DNA from 2 places in the Enterobacter sp. WI-ESBL-E8 genome. Region 2 is predicted to be linked to the other one. Evidence: predicted binding sites of a transcription regulator. Region 2 holds the regulator's gene; the other holds the start of a gene.

Region 1 (7,881 bases), 1.3 Mb from region 2:
TCGCGCTTTGCGGCACGGTTGCCCTGCCCTGGTGGCTGAATGATGTCAAACTCACCATTCCGCTTACGCTGGGGGTGGTGGCCGGGGCGCTTGCGGACCTGGACGATCGTCTGGCCGGGCGTTTACGTAACCTGGTCATTACGCTCATCTGCTTTTTTATTGCGTCAGCTTCCGTTGAGCTGCTTTTCCCGTGGCCCTGGCTGTTTGCCCTGGGTCTTACGCTCTCAACCAGCGGGTTTATTTTGCTGGGCGGCCTTGGGCAGCGCTATGCCACCATCGCGTTTGGCGCATTGCTGATCGCCATCTACACCATGCTGGGCGTGTCCCTTTACGACCAGTGGTACCAGCAGCCGGTTCTGCTGTTGCTGGGCGCCATCTGGTATAACCTGCTGACGTTAACCGGTCATCTTATCTTCCCGGTTCGCCCCCTGCAGGATAACCTTGCCCGCAGCTTTGAGCAGCTAGCCCACTATCTGGAACTGAAGTCCCGGCTGTTCGACCCGGATATCGAAGAGGAAAGCCAGGCGCCGCTCTACGATCTGGCGCTGGCAAACGGTCAACTGGTCGCCACCCTTAACCAGACAAAAGCCTCTCTGCTTACCCGTCTGCGCGGCGATCGCGGTCAGCGCGGAACGCGACGGACCCTACACTACTATTTTGCCGCGCAGGACATTCATGAACGCGCCAGCTCCTCACACGTTCAGTATGCCGCCCTGCGCGAGAAGTTCCGCTACAGCGACGTGATGTTCCGCTTCCAGCGCCTGCTGTCCATGCAGTCCCAAGCATGCCAGCAGCTCTCGCGCTCCATTCTGCTGCGCACGCCCTATCAGCATGACCCGCGCTTTGAACGCGTATTTAGCCATCTTGATGCGGCACTCGACCGCGTTCAGGCCAGCGGAACGTCGCCGGAGAACATCAAAGCACTTGGGTTTCTGCTCAATAACCTGCGGGCGATTGATGCTCAGCTGGCGACCATTGAGTCCGAGCAGGCAATGGCGCTTCCGGGCAGCGAGGTGGACAATCAGCTTGCTGATGACAGCGTGCACAGCGTTAGCGATATGTGGCTACGGCTGAGCCGCAACTTTACGCCGGAGTCGGCTCTTTTTCGTCACGCGGTGAGAATGTCACTGGTGCTGTGCGTGGGTTATGCCTTTATTCAGATAACCGGGCTGCATCACGGCTACTGGATCCTGTTGACCAGCCTGTTCGTCTGCCAGCCGAACTATAACGCTACGCGGCATCGTCTTGCGCTGCGTATTATCGGCACGCTGGTCGGCGTCGCGATTGGGCTACCTGTGCTCTATTTCGTGCCCTCCATTGAAGGCCAGCTGATTCTGATCGTGATCACCGGCGTGCTGTTCTTCGCGTTTCGCAACGTGCAGTATGCGCATGCCACCATGTTCATCACGCTGCTGGTGCTGCTCTGCTTTAACCTGCTGGGTGAAGGGTTTGAGGTCGCCCTGCCCCGCGTGATCGATACCCTGATTGGCTGCGCTATTGCCTGGGCTGCGGTCAGCTTTATCTGGCCGGACTGGCGTTTTCGTAATTTGCCGCGCGTGGTAGAGAGGGCGATGAACGCCAACTGTCGCTACCTTGACGCCATCCTTGAGCAGTATCATCAGGGCCGCGATAACCGTCTGGCATACCGCATAGCACGTCGCGATGCGCACAACTGCGACGCAGAACTGGCCTCTGTTGTCTCTAATATGTCAACGGAGCCTCGCGCCACGGCAGAGATTCGCGAGACCGCTTTCCGCCTGCTTTGCCTGAACCATACCTTCACCAGCTATATTTCGACGCTGGGTGCCCACCGTGAGAAACTCACCAACCCCGGTATCCTTAACCTGCTGGATGACGCCGTCTGCTATGTCGATGACGCGCTTCATCACCGACCAGCCGATGAACCACGCGTTCAGCAGGCTCTGGATGAACTGGCTCAACGCATTGCGCATCTGGACCCGGGAAACGACAGCAAAGCGCCGCTGGTTCTGCAGCAAATAGGCCTGCTCATCGCTTTGCTGCCTGAAATTTGCCGGCTGCAACAGCAAATCGCTACCTGGAAGAGTGATTATCCTGCGGCTCAGGCAGCCCATTAAACCACTCCGTCAGCTCCCGGCGAATGCCTGCCGGGAGCGCCGCCTCATGCAACCCTTCAATAGCCCCTTCAAGTGCGAAGAGCACTTTAATACTGAGCGCTTTATTTTTAGCCCGCATTTTCAGCCAGCTTGCCCTGGCACCCAGCGTCCGGAGTGTTTCTTCATTGGTAATGCCTGCTTCAAAAAGCAAGACTTCAAGCTGAAACGTCAGGTTCGGCAGATCCTTAAGCCGGTTTCGTTGATGGCGCTGGTAGCGCTCTTTTTTTGCTGCACTGAGCGCGAACGAGGAGAGCTGGAGCAGCCGCTCCCTGTCCTGCCATAATCCGTCATCCACGCGATAGTAATTGAGCAGCACCGGACGGCCTCGCTTCATCAGCGTCAAAAAAGAGGCAGCACTTTTTACACAGTACTTCGCACTCTCCTCGCAGGCGCGAAGATAAAGCTCGCCATCTGACACCATGGCAAAAACCGCATCATCCACCGCCAGGGTGTAGCCGCCAAACAGCGCGCGATGATGAATTTCACCCAGCGGAGAGAGATATTCTTGTGATTTATAAATCCGTTCATAAGATATCTTTTTCATGATATTTCCTTTTAAAATCATTCACTAACAACGAAATTTCTTACTAGCGGATCCGTTAGCAGGAAAATAGGCAACTTATCGCCGTTGAGCAAGATGATTTTTCGACGGGCATCAAGATTGAATGAATTTTGCGAGTCGCTTTCCGAAAATGAGGTTGATCTTTATGCATACAGGGGTTACTGTATATCCATACAGTAACTACAGGGCTGGAATGAATATGCACACTTCAGGCTATGCAAATCGCGCAACCTCTCTCTCTTCTGCCGCAGGCAATGTCGCGCAGAATTCCGTCGAGCGTGTTTCCACAGGGCTTATCAGTGAAGTGGTTTATCGTGAAGACCAGCCCCTGTTGACGCAACTTCTGCTGTTGCCGTTATTACAACAGCTCGGTCAGCAATCGCGCTGGCAGCTTTGGCTCACGCCTCAGCAAAAGCTGAGCCGTGAGTGGGTTCAGTCCGCCGGCTTGCCGCTGACGAAGGTCATGCAAATTAATCAACTCTCGCCTTGCGACACCGTTGAGTCGATGATCCGCGCTTTACGCACCGGAAATTACAGCGTGGTGATTGGATGGTTATCGGAAGAACTGACGGAAGAGGAACATTTCCGTCTGACTGAAGCGGCCGAAGAAGGGAGTGCGATCGGGTTTATTATGCGTCCGGTTCGATCGAATTCTTACGGCAGAGGACAACTTTCTGGGCTAAAAATTCACTCAAATTTGTATCATTGAGTGAAATTAAGATTTTTCCTGGAATTTTTTTTGACCTCAGGATGCGGTTTTAGTTCCCGGCCTTAAAATTGCGGCAAGGCTTGTCTGGTGCGGTTCTCCTTAATTTTATTGCACAAAATTCGTTCACGAAATGTTAAATAATAGGTATACGGAACTTTTTTTTTCATATGCCTGACGGACTTCACACTTGTAAGTTTTCAGCTACGTTGTAGACTTTACATCGCCAGGGGTGCTCGGCCTAAGCCGAAGATATCGGTAGATTTATATTTGACCACGCCCCCCGGTGAAGGATTTAACCGTGATTCTCTCTTGAGACTTTCATGGCGAATTTTGGATGATAACGAGGCGCAAAAAATGAAAAAGACAGCTATCGCGATTGCAGTGGCACTGGCTGGCTTCGCTACCGTAGCGCAGGCCGCTCCGAAAGATAATACCTGGTATGCAGGTGGTAAACTGGGCTGGTCTCAGTTCCACGACACCGGCTGGTACAACAGCAGCCTGAACAATGATGGCCCTACTCACGAGAGCCAGCTTGGTGCAGGTGCGTTCGGTGGCTATCAGGTTAACCCGTATGTTGGTTTTGAAATGGGTTACGACTGGTTAGGTCGTATGCCATACAAAGGCGACACCGTAAACGGCGCTTTTAAAGCACAGGGCGTTCAGCTGACCGCTAAACTGGGTTACCCAGTAACTGACGATCTGGACGTGTACACCCGTCTGGGCGGCATGGTATGGCGCGCTGACTCCAGCAACAGCATCGCTGGCGACGACCATGACACCGGTGTTTCCCCAGTATTCGCTGGTGGCGTTGAGTGGGCTATGACCCGTGACATCGCTACCCGTCTGGAATACCAGTGGGTTAACAACATCGGCGACGGCAACACCGTTGGTGTTCGTCCAGACAACGGCATGCTGAGCGTAGGTGTTTCCTACCGTTTCGGCCAGCAGGAAGATGCAGCACCAGTTGTTGCTCCAGCGCCGGCTCCAGCTCCAGAAGTACAGACCAAGCACTTCACTCTGAAGTCTGACGTTCTGTTCAACTTCAACAAAGCTACTCTGAAACCAGAAGGCCAGCAGGCACTGGATCAGCTGTACACCCAGCTGAGCAACCTGGATCCTAAAGACGGTTCTGTAGTGGTTCTGGGCTTCACCGACCGTATCGGTTCTGACGCTTACAACCAGAAACTGTCTGAGAAACGTGCTCAGTCTGTTGTTGATTACCTGATCTCTAAAGGTATCCCAGCTAACAAGATCTCCCCACGTGGTATGGGCGAATCTAACCCAGTTACTGGCAACACCTGTGACAACGTGAAAGCTCGCGCTGCACTGATCGACTGCCTGGCTCCAGATCGTCGCGTAGAGATCGAAGTTAAAGGCATCAAAGACGTTGTAACTCAGCCAGCGGCATAAGTTATCGTCTTATAAAAAAACCCCGCAATGCGGGGTTTTTTATTGTCTGAAGAAAATAAAAATCTACTTTTTACCCAACAGAGCCTGAAGATCGTTCTTCAGTGTCGACATCTGGTTGGCGTACTTCTCTTTATGTTCGGCGTCCTCAATCAACTGCACGATAGTTTCGGACAGCGTTTTGCCACGGCGTTGCGCCAGTCCCGCCAGGCGTTGCCAGACAACGAACTCCAGATCGATTGATTTTTTGCGCGTGTGCTGATGCTCAGCGTTAAAATGCCGTTTGCGTCGCGCGCGAATAGTTTGCTTCATCCGGTTTAACAGCGCAGGATTAATGTGTTTTTCAATCCAGCCGTTAACCTGTACCGGTTCATTTTCGAGGGTCAGCAAAATATCCACGGCCTCTTGCGCAGCGCTGGCTTCGATGTAGCAGGTGATCAGCTCCCCTTCACGGTGCTTTTTGACCAGGTACTTCCATTTCCAGCCGCTTTCGAGATTTTCCAGTTGTTGATATTTCATTGCGATCTCAGTGTTACCACGTAACTCTGTTCAGAATATCAGTTTTTTAGCAATCTGCTGAAAAGAAATCATATCCTGTGATTGAATGCAGCCAATCCCCCTCTCGAAATCCCCAATCCTGCTTGGGTAGAGCCCCCCGCTTACGGTATACTCCACGCTTTTACATCTGACTAAAAAACATCAACTTTGACCATTACGAAACTTGCATGGCGTGACCTTGTTCCGGATACCGAAAGTTATCAGGAACTGTTTGCACAGCCAGATCTCGCAAAAGAAAAAGAATTCATCCTTAGCGATACGCAGCCACGTTTGCATTATGCGCTGGAGCAGGTGTTAAGCCCGTGGGCAACAGCGCCCTTCATGCTGCTCAAAGCCCCGGAAGAAGCGGAATACCTGACGCTGCTTGGGGATGCCGTGCGCCAGCTGCAGCCGGAATCGAACGCAGTCTTTGGCGGCCAATATCGTATCGCGGGACATGATGTCACTTTCGAACCATCCGCTCAGGCTGATGGCCGTTTTGCCGCTAAGGGCGAGGTGATTACCGCTAACTGGGTCGAGGCTGAACAACTCTTTGGTTGCCTGCGCCAGTTTAACGGCGAACTGTCGCTGCAGCCGGGGCTGGTACATCGTGCAAATGGCGGTGTCCTCATCATTTCATTGCGCACCCTGCTCTCGCAGCCGCTGCTGTGGATGCGTCTGAAAACCATCGTCCACCAGCAGCGCTTCGACTGGGTCGGCTACGATGAGTCACGTCCTCTGCCCGTCTCTGTTCCGTCTATGCCGCTGTCGCTGACCGTCGTGCTGACGGGCGACCGCGAATCTCTGGCGGACTTCCAGGAAATGGAGCCAGAGCTGGCTGAGCAGGCGGTGTATAGCGAATACGAAGACAACATCCAGATTGCCGATGCCGACGATATGGCGCAGTGGTGCCAGTGGGTGATGGCCGTTGCTGAACGTTTTGCATTGCCAACGCCAGCGGCTGACGCGTGGCCGGGCTTGATTCGCGAAGCGGTGCGCTATACCGGTGACCAGGAAACGCTGCCACTCTGCCCGCTCTGGATTGGCAAACAGCTGCGTGAAGTGGGTGTCATCAGCGGTAACGGTGCTTTCAGCGGAGAACAGCTCACCCAGATGCTGGCTCAGCGAGAGTGGCGAGAAGGCTATCTTGCTGACCGTATGCAGGATGAAATTCTGCTGGAACAGATTCTGGTAGAAACCGAAGGCGAACGCATTGGGCAGATCAACGCCCTGTCGGTGATTGAATTTCCTGGCCATCCGCGCGCGTTTGGTGAGCCTTCCCGTATCAGCTGCGTTGTGCATATTGGCGATGGTGAATTCACCGATATCGAACGGAAAGCCGAGCTGGGCGGAAACATTCATGCGAAAGGCATGATGATCATGCAGGCGTTTTTGATGTCAGAGCTGCAGCTCGAGCAACAGATCCCCTTCTCCGCCTCGCTGACGTTTGAGCAGTCCTACAGCGAAGTGGATGGCGATAGCGCCTCTATGGCAGAGCTGTGCGCCTTAATCAGCGCCCTGGCGGAAGTGCCGATCAATCAGAACATCGCCATCACCGGTTCGGTGGATCAATTCGGTCGTGCTCAGCCGGTAGGTGGCCTCAACGAAAAAATTGAAGGTTTCTTCTCCATCTGTCAGCAGCGCGGTTTAAACGGCAAGCAGGGTGTGATCATTCCTGCTCCCAACGCACGCCATTTAAGCCTCAGCCAGGATATTCTGGATGCCGTTGAACAGGAGCAATTCGCTATCTGGGCCATCGAAGGAATTGAGGATGCACTACCCTTACTGACAAACCTGGTATGGGATGGCGAAGGGCAGACCACCCTGATGCAGACTATCCAGGAGCGAATTGCTCAGGCGACGCAGCAGGATGCTCGTCATCGTTATCCATGGCCGTTACGCTGGTTGGGCTGGTTCAGTTCGAACTGATCGGACTTGTTCAGCGTACACGTGTTAGCTATCCTGCGTCCTTCACTAAAATAAGGCTTATTGAGAACATGGTAGATAAACGCGAATCCTATACAAAAGAAGATCTTCTTGCCTCTGGTCGCGGTGAACTGTTTGGCGCTAATGGCCCGCAGTTACCGGCCCCGAACATGCTGATGATGGACCGTGTCGTGAAAATGACCGAAACCGGCGGCAACTTCGATAAGGGTTACGTAGAAGCAGAACTCGATATTAATCCGAACCTGTGGTTCTTCGGTTGCCACTTCATTGGCGATCCGGTAATGCCTGGCTGTCTGGGCCTCGATGCAATGTGGCAGCTGGTTGGCTTCTATCTGGGCTGGCTGGGTGGTGAAGGTAAAGGCCGCGCGCTGGGCGTGGGCGAAGTGAAATTCACCGGCCAGGTTCTGCCTACTGCGAAGAAAGTGACCTATCGTATTCACTTCAAGCGCATCGTTAACCGCCGTCTGATTATGGGCCTGGCGGATGGCGAAGTGCTGGTAGACGGTCGTCTGATCTATAGCGCGAGCGACCTGAAAGTGGGCCTGTTCCAGGACACTTCCGCGTTCTGATATTGCTTTTCGATA
Region 2 (7,881 bases):
GGCCAGAAGCCGTAGAGTTGAGGTTTTTGGTGATTTGATCCGTGCCGTTCAGGGCAGCATCCAGCGCGACACCGGCCGCTACCGCATCGCTTTTTTGAATACCGCGCAGATAATCAATGTCCTGTTGATCGATAGACGAGCTTACCCGACCATGGGCGTAGCCTTTCGCCATAAAGGCCACGGAGAGCACGTCGTTAGGGATACTCACTGCAATGCCAGCCCCTGCCGTCGCGCGTGCGGTTTTGCCCTTGAGATAGTCCAGCTCGTCGGCAAGATCTTTTGCCGCGCCCTGGAACTGGTTAATAGAACCCAGCGGATTGGTGATAATTTCAATCGGCGTAAGATTATCCACCACGTCTTTATAGTGGTTAATTTTGTCGTTGATATTATCAATCTCATCCTGAAGATTGTCTTTATCTGTGATCTGCGCGCCGACCGAAGGCAAGATAACCGTCACATCATCGTCCGGTTTTGCCTTTGCCAGCAGCGCGGGGTTGATTAACGCCCCACTGCCATAGCTGCCAGAGGCAACGCCAGTGCCACCCATTGCGTCGCTACGTGATTCTGTCCAGGTATTGGCTGCTCCCGCCTGATTTGCCATAAACAAGGAGACAGCGATACTCACCACCGAAAATTTAAAATTTTTTTTCACAGGATGCCCGTTATAGTCTGTTATGAAATAACCCCTGTCTGTTATCACCCAAACAGGAACGAACTATTGCTGTGAATAAGTAGTAAAAGACCCGCTATTTCTTTCCCTAAGTAAAATTCCCTTACGGCCTGTTATATTTTGTGACGGCCCTCAATATTTATAGAAGAGGAAATTATTTTTTCCCAGGTTTTCCATCGTGCGGTCCAAAAAACTGTGGAGGATGGTCGACCCAGCGATCTTCACGCGTGGCGGCATACACGGGGTTGAGCGGGTAGTAGATGCGGTTGTGCTTCTTGTTGGCCTCGCCAACGACCAGTAGCCGAACCTCTTCATCCGTGTTGTTGATAAAGGTATGGCAGATACCGGTTCCGGCGGGGAACCCCACGCTGTCGCCCGGTTCAAGCTTCCACAAATAGCCATTAATCCAGGCCTCCGGGTAGCCTTCGAGCACGTAGATAAACTCTTCTTCGTCGCTTTCCGCATGGGGATAAGACGTCCTGCGTCCCGGCGGCAACCGTTCATGATGAATGCCAATGCGCCCGAGCCCGAGCCTGCGAGCCAGCGGTGCACCGATAGAAAACAGCTCATCACTCCCTGGATAGGTCGAATCATCCGCACCTTCAACGTCGCGCCAGTGCCGAATACAGTCAGGTCTTTTCATTGTTTATTTCCCGGTTTGCGATGGGTCAGGTATAGCACAGACTGGCGGATCTCGGTGTTTTTACCAGAACATGATAAAGTGAGGGTTTTCCGTCCTATAACATCCGGGGTGCTACATGGATAAGTCCACAAAAGAGCTGTTAGCGCAGGCCGAAAAGCTGTGCGCGCAACGCAATGTGCGCCTGACTCCGCAGCGCCTTGAAGTATTACGTCTGATGAGCCTGCAGCAGGGTGCAATCAGCGCCTACGATCTGCTCGACCTGCTCCGCGAAAGCGAGCCGCAGGCGAAACCGCCGACGGTCTACCGCGCGCTGGATTTCCTGCTGGAACAAGGATTCGTGCATAAAGTAGAGTCCACAAACAGCTATGTGCTGTGCCATCTGTTCGATCAGCCAACGCATACATCGGCGATGTTTATCTGTGATCGCTGTGGGGTTGTGAAAGAAGAAGGCGCGGAAGGCGTGGAAGACATTATGCATTCGCTGGCCGCTAAAATGGGCTTTGCCCTGCGTCATAACGTGATTGAAGCGCACGGGCTGTGTTCAGCGTGCGTTGAAGTGGAAGCCTGTCGTCATCAGGACGCGTGCCAGCATGACCACTCTATACTCGTGAAGAAAAAGCCGCGTTAGCGACAAAAGAAAAGGCGGCTTAGAGCCGCCTCGTGGGTTATTCAGCGTTACCAGCGGTAGTCGTTACGGGTTTCCCAGTCTTTGACTTCGTTTTCCGCCTGATCTTTCGCGTAGCCGTAACGTTCCTGAATTTTACCGACAAGCTGATCGCGTTTACCTTCAATGACGGTCATATCGTCATCAGTCAGCTTACCCCACTGTTCTTTCGCTTTACCTTTGAACTGCTTCCAGTTGCCGCCGATTTCGTCTTTATTCATCATCGTGTCCTCTTAGTTAAGCGTCGGGTCGTAACGTCCGTTACGTTCTTTTCTGCTGGACGTGATAATTATTGTAGTTAAGGATTCGGCTGTTGGTTTCATATTCGGAATCTTTAACCGTCACGATATATCGTGACGCGAGGGGAACCAGGTATTGTCCCGCCAGTGGCGCCGCCAGATAAAAGCCAGCGATAACCCCCGCAGCGAGAGGAAGACGGCAAGGGCCAGCCATAAACCGTGGTTGCCAAGCCACGGTAGCGTCAACAGCGTCAGGCCAAATCCGGCCGCCGCGACAGCCATGCTGTTACGCATTTCGGCTCCGCGCGTCGCACCGATAAACATGCCGTCCAGGAGATAACACCAGACGCCGACCACCGGTAAAATCACCTGCCAGATAAGGTAATGGCCCGCCAGCTCGCGCAGTGAAGAAAGAGAGGTGAGTAACGCCACAATCTGCTCGCCAAAACAGGCATAAACCAGACCAAACGCCAGCGCGACCAGTCCCGACTGACGGCAGGCTGCCCGCCAGACATCCTGTAGCTGCCCGCTTTCGCGCGCGCCATACGCCTGCCCAGAATGCGCTTCAACCGCATAGGCAAAGCCGTCCAGCGCGTAGGCGGTAAAGGTCAGAAGCGTCATCAATACCGCGTTGACCGCGACGATTTCGGGCCCCAGCCGGGCCCCGAAAACCGTCAGCGCGCCGAAACAGAGCTGAAGAAGCAGCGAGCGCAGCATGATGTCACGGTTGAGCGCCAGCAGCTTACGGATATTCCCGCGCCAGGCGGTTTTAAGCAGCGCAAGGGAGATCCCGCGCATCGCCAGAACGCGCCAGACCATCCACAAACCAATAATAAAGGTTCCGTATTCTGCAATCGCGGTCGCCAGTGCCGCACCCTGCACGTTCATATGCAGACCCATCACCAGCCAGATATCCAGCACGATGTTGAGAAGGTTACCCACTACCAGCAAAATCACCGGTGCACGGGCGTACTGTACGCCCAGGAGCCAGCCCAGCAGAACCAGGTTAGCCAGCGAGGCGGGCGCGCTGAGCCAGCGGATTTCAAGAAAACGTCGCGCCTGCTCCAGTACCGCTTCGCTGCCGCCAACGATATGAAGCGCAAGGTCAATCAGGGGAGCGCGCAGTAAAACGATTAACGCCCCCGCGCCAAGCGCAAGTATCAGCGGCTGCACCAGCGCGCGAGCCAGACGCAGCGGATCTTTTGCGCCATAAGCCTGTGCGGTCAGTCCGGTGGTGCTCATGCGCAAAAAGAGCAGCAGCATAAACAGGAAGCTGGTTGCCGTCGCGCCAATCGCCACGCCGCCAAGATAAACAGGCGAATCAAGATGACCAATAACGGCAGTATCGACCAGACCCAGCAAGGGCACGGTGATATTGGAGAAAATCATTGGCAGAGCAAGACGCCACAATGCCTTATCGGATGCCGTCAGCAGTGACATGAAAAATACCGGGAGCAGAAAATGAATCAGGCTACAGCGGAGCCGTAGCCTGTCAGGAAGAGATTAAAGCCATTCACCGTTGCGAATAACCCCAACCGCCAGTCCTTCGATAGAGAAGTTATGTTCACGGAGATCCACCACAATCGGGGAGAACTCGTTGTTTTCAGGCAACAGCTGGACGGTGTTACCCTGCTTTTTAAGGCGCTTGACGGTGACTTCGTCATCGATGCGTGCGACCACGACCTGGCCGTTGCGCACATCCTGCGTTTTGTGAACCGCAAGCAGATCGCCGTCAAGAATACCGATGTCTTTCATCGACATACCGCTTACACGCAGCAGGAAATCAGCGCTCGGTTTGAACATGGCTGGATCGACCTGATAGTGGCCTTCAATATGCTGCTGTGCCAGTAAAGGCTCACCCGCAGCAACGCGCCCCACCAGCGGAATGCCCGTCTCTTCTTCCACCAGCAGGCGGATACCACGTGACGCGCCCGAAACAATCTCAATCACGCCCTTACGTGCCAGCGCTTTCAGGTGTTCTTCGGCAGCATTCGGAGAACGGAAGCCCAGACGCTGCGCGATTTCCGCACGCGTGGGTGGCATACCCGTCTGGCCGATATGATCCCGGATGAGATCAAACACCTCTTGCTGCCTGGTCGTTAACGCTTTCATTCCGCCCCCTGGGTGTATATACAGTTATGCTGTGAGTATATACAGTCAAAGGCGATTTTGGAACCAAAAACTGCACAAAAAACCAGGGACTTAATTATTCCTCGAGGCTCATCGGAAATGTGACCAAAGCAGCGTGACCCAGGTGATAACGGCAGTGATAATCGCCAGCAGCACGGCAGCAGAGCCCATGTCTTTTGCCCGGCCAGAGAGTTCGTGGAAATCAGAGCCGATACGGTCAACAACAGCCTCAATAGCGCTATTAAGAATTTCCACTATCATCACCAGAAGCACGGAGCCGATCAGAAGAACACGTGTTATTGCATCAACATCAAGGAAACAGGCGATAATCACCGTGATGATAGCGGCGACGCCCTCCTGGCGAAAAGCGGCTTCATTGATCCATGCGGCGCGGAAACCTTTCCAGGAATAGCCGGCGGCTTTGATGATTCGGGTTAACCCAGTGGTATTATTGGCCATTAAAAGAACCTTTTATTGGAAATAGCGTCAGTAACTATAGCTGTAGCGCGTTTCGCTACAGCCTGAAGTATGACGGGTAACAACAGAAATTTTGCGCGCTTTCTGTTATCCTTGCGGCGCAATTGCATTATTAACCAGAGGCTTTACATCGTTTATGTCCGGCTGGCCACGAATTTACTACAAATTACTTAATTTACCATTAAGCATCCTGGTAAAAAGCAAGTCTATCCCAGCAGAACCCGCGCTGGAATTGGGGCTCGATACGTCGCGTCCTATTATGTACGTTTTGCCTTATAACTCGAAGGCAGACTTACTGACGCTTCGCGCCCAGTGTCTGGCGCATGACCTACCTGATCCGCTTGAACCACTGGAAGTTGACGGCACCCTACTACCGCGCTACGTGTTCATTCACGGCGGACCTCGCGTGTTTACCTATTACACGCCAAAAGAAGAGTCCATCAAGCTGTTCCACGACTATCTCGACCTGCACCGCAGCAATCCTGATCTGGATGTGCAGATGGTGCCGGTATCGGTGATGTTTGGTCGCCGTCCAGGCCGTGAAAAAGGTGAAGAGAATCCACCGCTGCGCATGCTTAACGGCATCCAGAAGTTCTTCGCGGTCTCCTGGCTGGGACGCGACAGCTTTGTGCGCTTCTCGCCTTCCGTTTCGCTGCGCCGCATGGCGGACGAGCACGGCACCGACAAGATCATCGCGCAAAAACTGGCGCGCGTGGCGCGTATGCACTTCGCCCGTCAGCGCCTGGCGGCCGTAGGGCCTCGCCTCCCGGCGCGTCAGGACCTGTTCAACAAGCTGCTGGCCTCCAAAGCGATTGCCCGCGCCGTTGAAGACGAAGCGCGCAGCAAGAAAATTTCGCATGAGAAAGCTCAGCAGAACGCCATTGCGCTAATGGAAGAGATTGCAGCGAACTTCTCTTACGAGATGATCCGCCTTTCCGATCGTATTCTCGGCTTTACCTGGAACCGCCTCTACCAGGGCATCAACGTTCATAATGCCGAGCGCGTACGCCAGCTGGCGCACGATGGCCATGAAATTGTCTATGTTCCCTGCCACCGCAGCCACATGGACTACCTGCTTCTTTCCTATGTCCTCTATCACCAGGGGCTGGTACCGCCGCACATCGCTGCCGGTATCAACCTGAATTTCTGGCCAGCAGGTCCGATTTTCCGCCGCCTGGGCGCCTTCTTTATCCGGCGTACCTTCAAGGGCAACAAGCTCTACTCCACCGTGTTCCGCGAGTATCTGGGCGAGCTGTTCAGCCGCGGCTATTCCGTGGAGTACTTCGTGGAGGGCGGTCGTTCCCGTACCGGACGTCTGCTCGATCCTAAGACCGGCACGCTGTCGATGACCATTCAGGCCATGCTGCGCGGAGGAACCCGTCCCATCACGCTGGTGCCAATCTACATTGGCTATGAGCACGTGATGGAGGTGGGCACTTACGCCAAAGAGCTGCGCGGCGCGACCAAAGAGAAAGAGAGCCTGCCGCAGATGCTGCGCGGCCTGAGCAAGTTACGCAACCTGGGCCAGGGCTACGTGAACTTTGGCGAGCCGATGCCGCTGATGACGTATCTGAACCATCACGTTCCGGAGTGGCGCGAGTCCATCGATCCTATCGAAGCGATCCGTCCGGCCTGGCTGACGCCAACGGTGAACGGCATTGCGTCCGAGCTGATGGTGCGCATTAACAACGCCGGGGCGGCTAACGCCATGAACCTGTGCTGTACGGCGCTTCTGGCTTCGCGCCAGCGCTCGCTGACCCGTGAACAGCTGACGGAACAGCTGGATTGCTATCTGGATATGATGCGCAACGTGCCGTATTCGGTTGATTCAACCGTGCCTTCTGCGACCGCCAGTGAGCTTATCGATCACGCGCTGCAGATGAACAAGTTTGAAGTTGAAAAAGACACGATCGGCGACATCATCATTCTGCCGCGCGAGCAGGCAGTGCTGATGACGTACTACCGCAACAACATCACCCATATGCTGATGCTGCCGTCGCTCATGGCGGCCATCATCACCCAGCATCGCCGCATCTCGCGTCAGGAGCTGTTGCGTCACGTTGATACGCTCTACCCGATGCTGAAAGCGGAGCTGTTCCTGCGCTGGAGCAAAGATGAGCTGGCGGGCGAGCTGGACAAACTGACGGAAGAACTGCGTCGTCAGGGGCTGATCACCGTCACGAATGACGAGCTGCATATCAATCCGTCACGCTCCCGCACCCTGCAGCTGCTGGCGGCCGGTGCGCGCGAAACGCTGCAGCGCTACGCCATTACCTTCTGGCTGCTGAGCGCGAACCCGTCTATCAACCGCGGTACGCTGGAAAAAGAGAGCCGGACGCTGGCACAGCGCTTGTCTGTTCTGCACGGCATTAACGCGCCTGAATTCTTCGACAAAGCGGTCTTCAGTTCCCTGGTGCTGACGCTGCGTGACGAAGGCTTTATCAGCGATACGGGCGATGCCGAGCCGGAAGAGACGCTGAAGGTATACCAGATGCTGGCAGAGTTGATCACCTCTGACGTGCGTTTGACGATTGAGAGCGCCACGCAGGGCGAGTGATATGAAAAAGCCGGGCGGTGGTCTCACCTTTCCCGGCCTGGTGTTCTGCATAATAAAAAGGCCCGGTAAGCTCTAGCGCTACCGGGCCTTATTTTTAAGCCGTTTTAAATCACCGCATTTAGCTCAGCATCGTAAAGGCAATCATCCCGACAATCGCACCCGTCGTGCCGAGGATGGTTTCCATCAGCGTCCAGGTTTTCAGGGTCTGTGCTTCGGTGGCGCCGGTGAACTTACCGAACAGCCAGAAGCCTGCGTCGTTAACGTGGGAGACCACAATCGAACCGCCTGCGATACAGATAGACAGCGCGGCCATCTGCGCACCGGAGTAGTTCAGCTGTTCAATTACCGGCATCACCAGACCGACGGCGGTTAAACACGCCACGGTCGCAGAGCCCTGGATGATACGCACCGCCGCGGCCAGCACAAAGCAGGTTACCGCAATCGGCAGGCCCATTCCGGTCAGCGCTTCACCCAGAGCCGGGCCTACGCCAGAATCCACCA

Evidence for each region. The regulator LexA, encoded in region 2, represses DNA repair genes until DNA is damaged. The targets are predictions, from matches to a motif close to TNCTGTATGTACATACAGNA.
Region 1: a site for LexA is predicted at 2,857-2,876, ahead of sulA (SOS-induced cell division inhibitor SulA). Genes of this name have one in related genera too.

What each region holds. Positions count from the first base shown of each region.
Region 1 covers NZ_JBRWXJ010000001.1:1,678,411-1,686,291, reverse strand. The annotation lists gene yccS (YccS family putative transporter) at 1-2,096, shown strand, start outside; gene ACWHWP_RS07930 (TfoX/Sxy family DNA transformation protein) at 2,053-2,679, opposite strand; gene sulA (SOS-induced cell division inhibitor SulA) at 2,897-3,406, shown strand; gene ompA (porin OmpA) at 3,761-4,816, shown strand; gene matP (macrodomain Ter protein MatP) at 4,880-5,332, opposite strand; gene ACWHWP_RS07910 (AAA family ATPase) at 5,519-7,279, shown strand; gene fabA (bifunctional 3-hydroxydecanoyl-ACP dehydratase/trans-2-decenoyl-ACP isomerase) at 7,348-7,866, shown strand.
Region 2 covers NZ_JBRWXJ010000001.1:377,526-385,406, reverse strand. The annotation lists gene traF (conjugal transfer protein TraF) at 1-652, opposite strand, end outside; gene ACWHWP_RS01830 (cupin domain-containing protein) at 825-1,313, opposite strand; gene zur (zinc uptake transcriptional repressor Zur) at 1,429-1,941, shown strand; gene ACWHWP_RS01820 (CsbD family protein) at 1,989-2,198, opposite strand; gene dinF (MATE family efflux transporter DinF) at 2,319-3,656, opposite strand; gene lexA (transcriptional repressor LexA) at 3,720-4,328, opposite strand; gene ACWHWP_RS01805 (diacylglycerol kinase) at 4,437-4,805, opposite strand; gene plsB (glycerol-3-phosphate 1-O-acyltransferase PlsB) at 4,960-7,380, shown strand; gene gntU (gluconate transporter) at 7,499-7,881, opposite strand, start outside.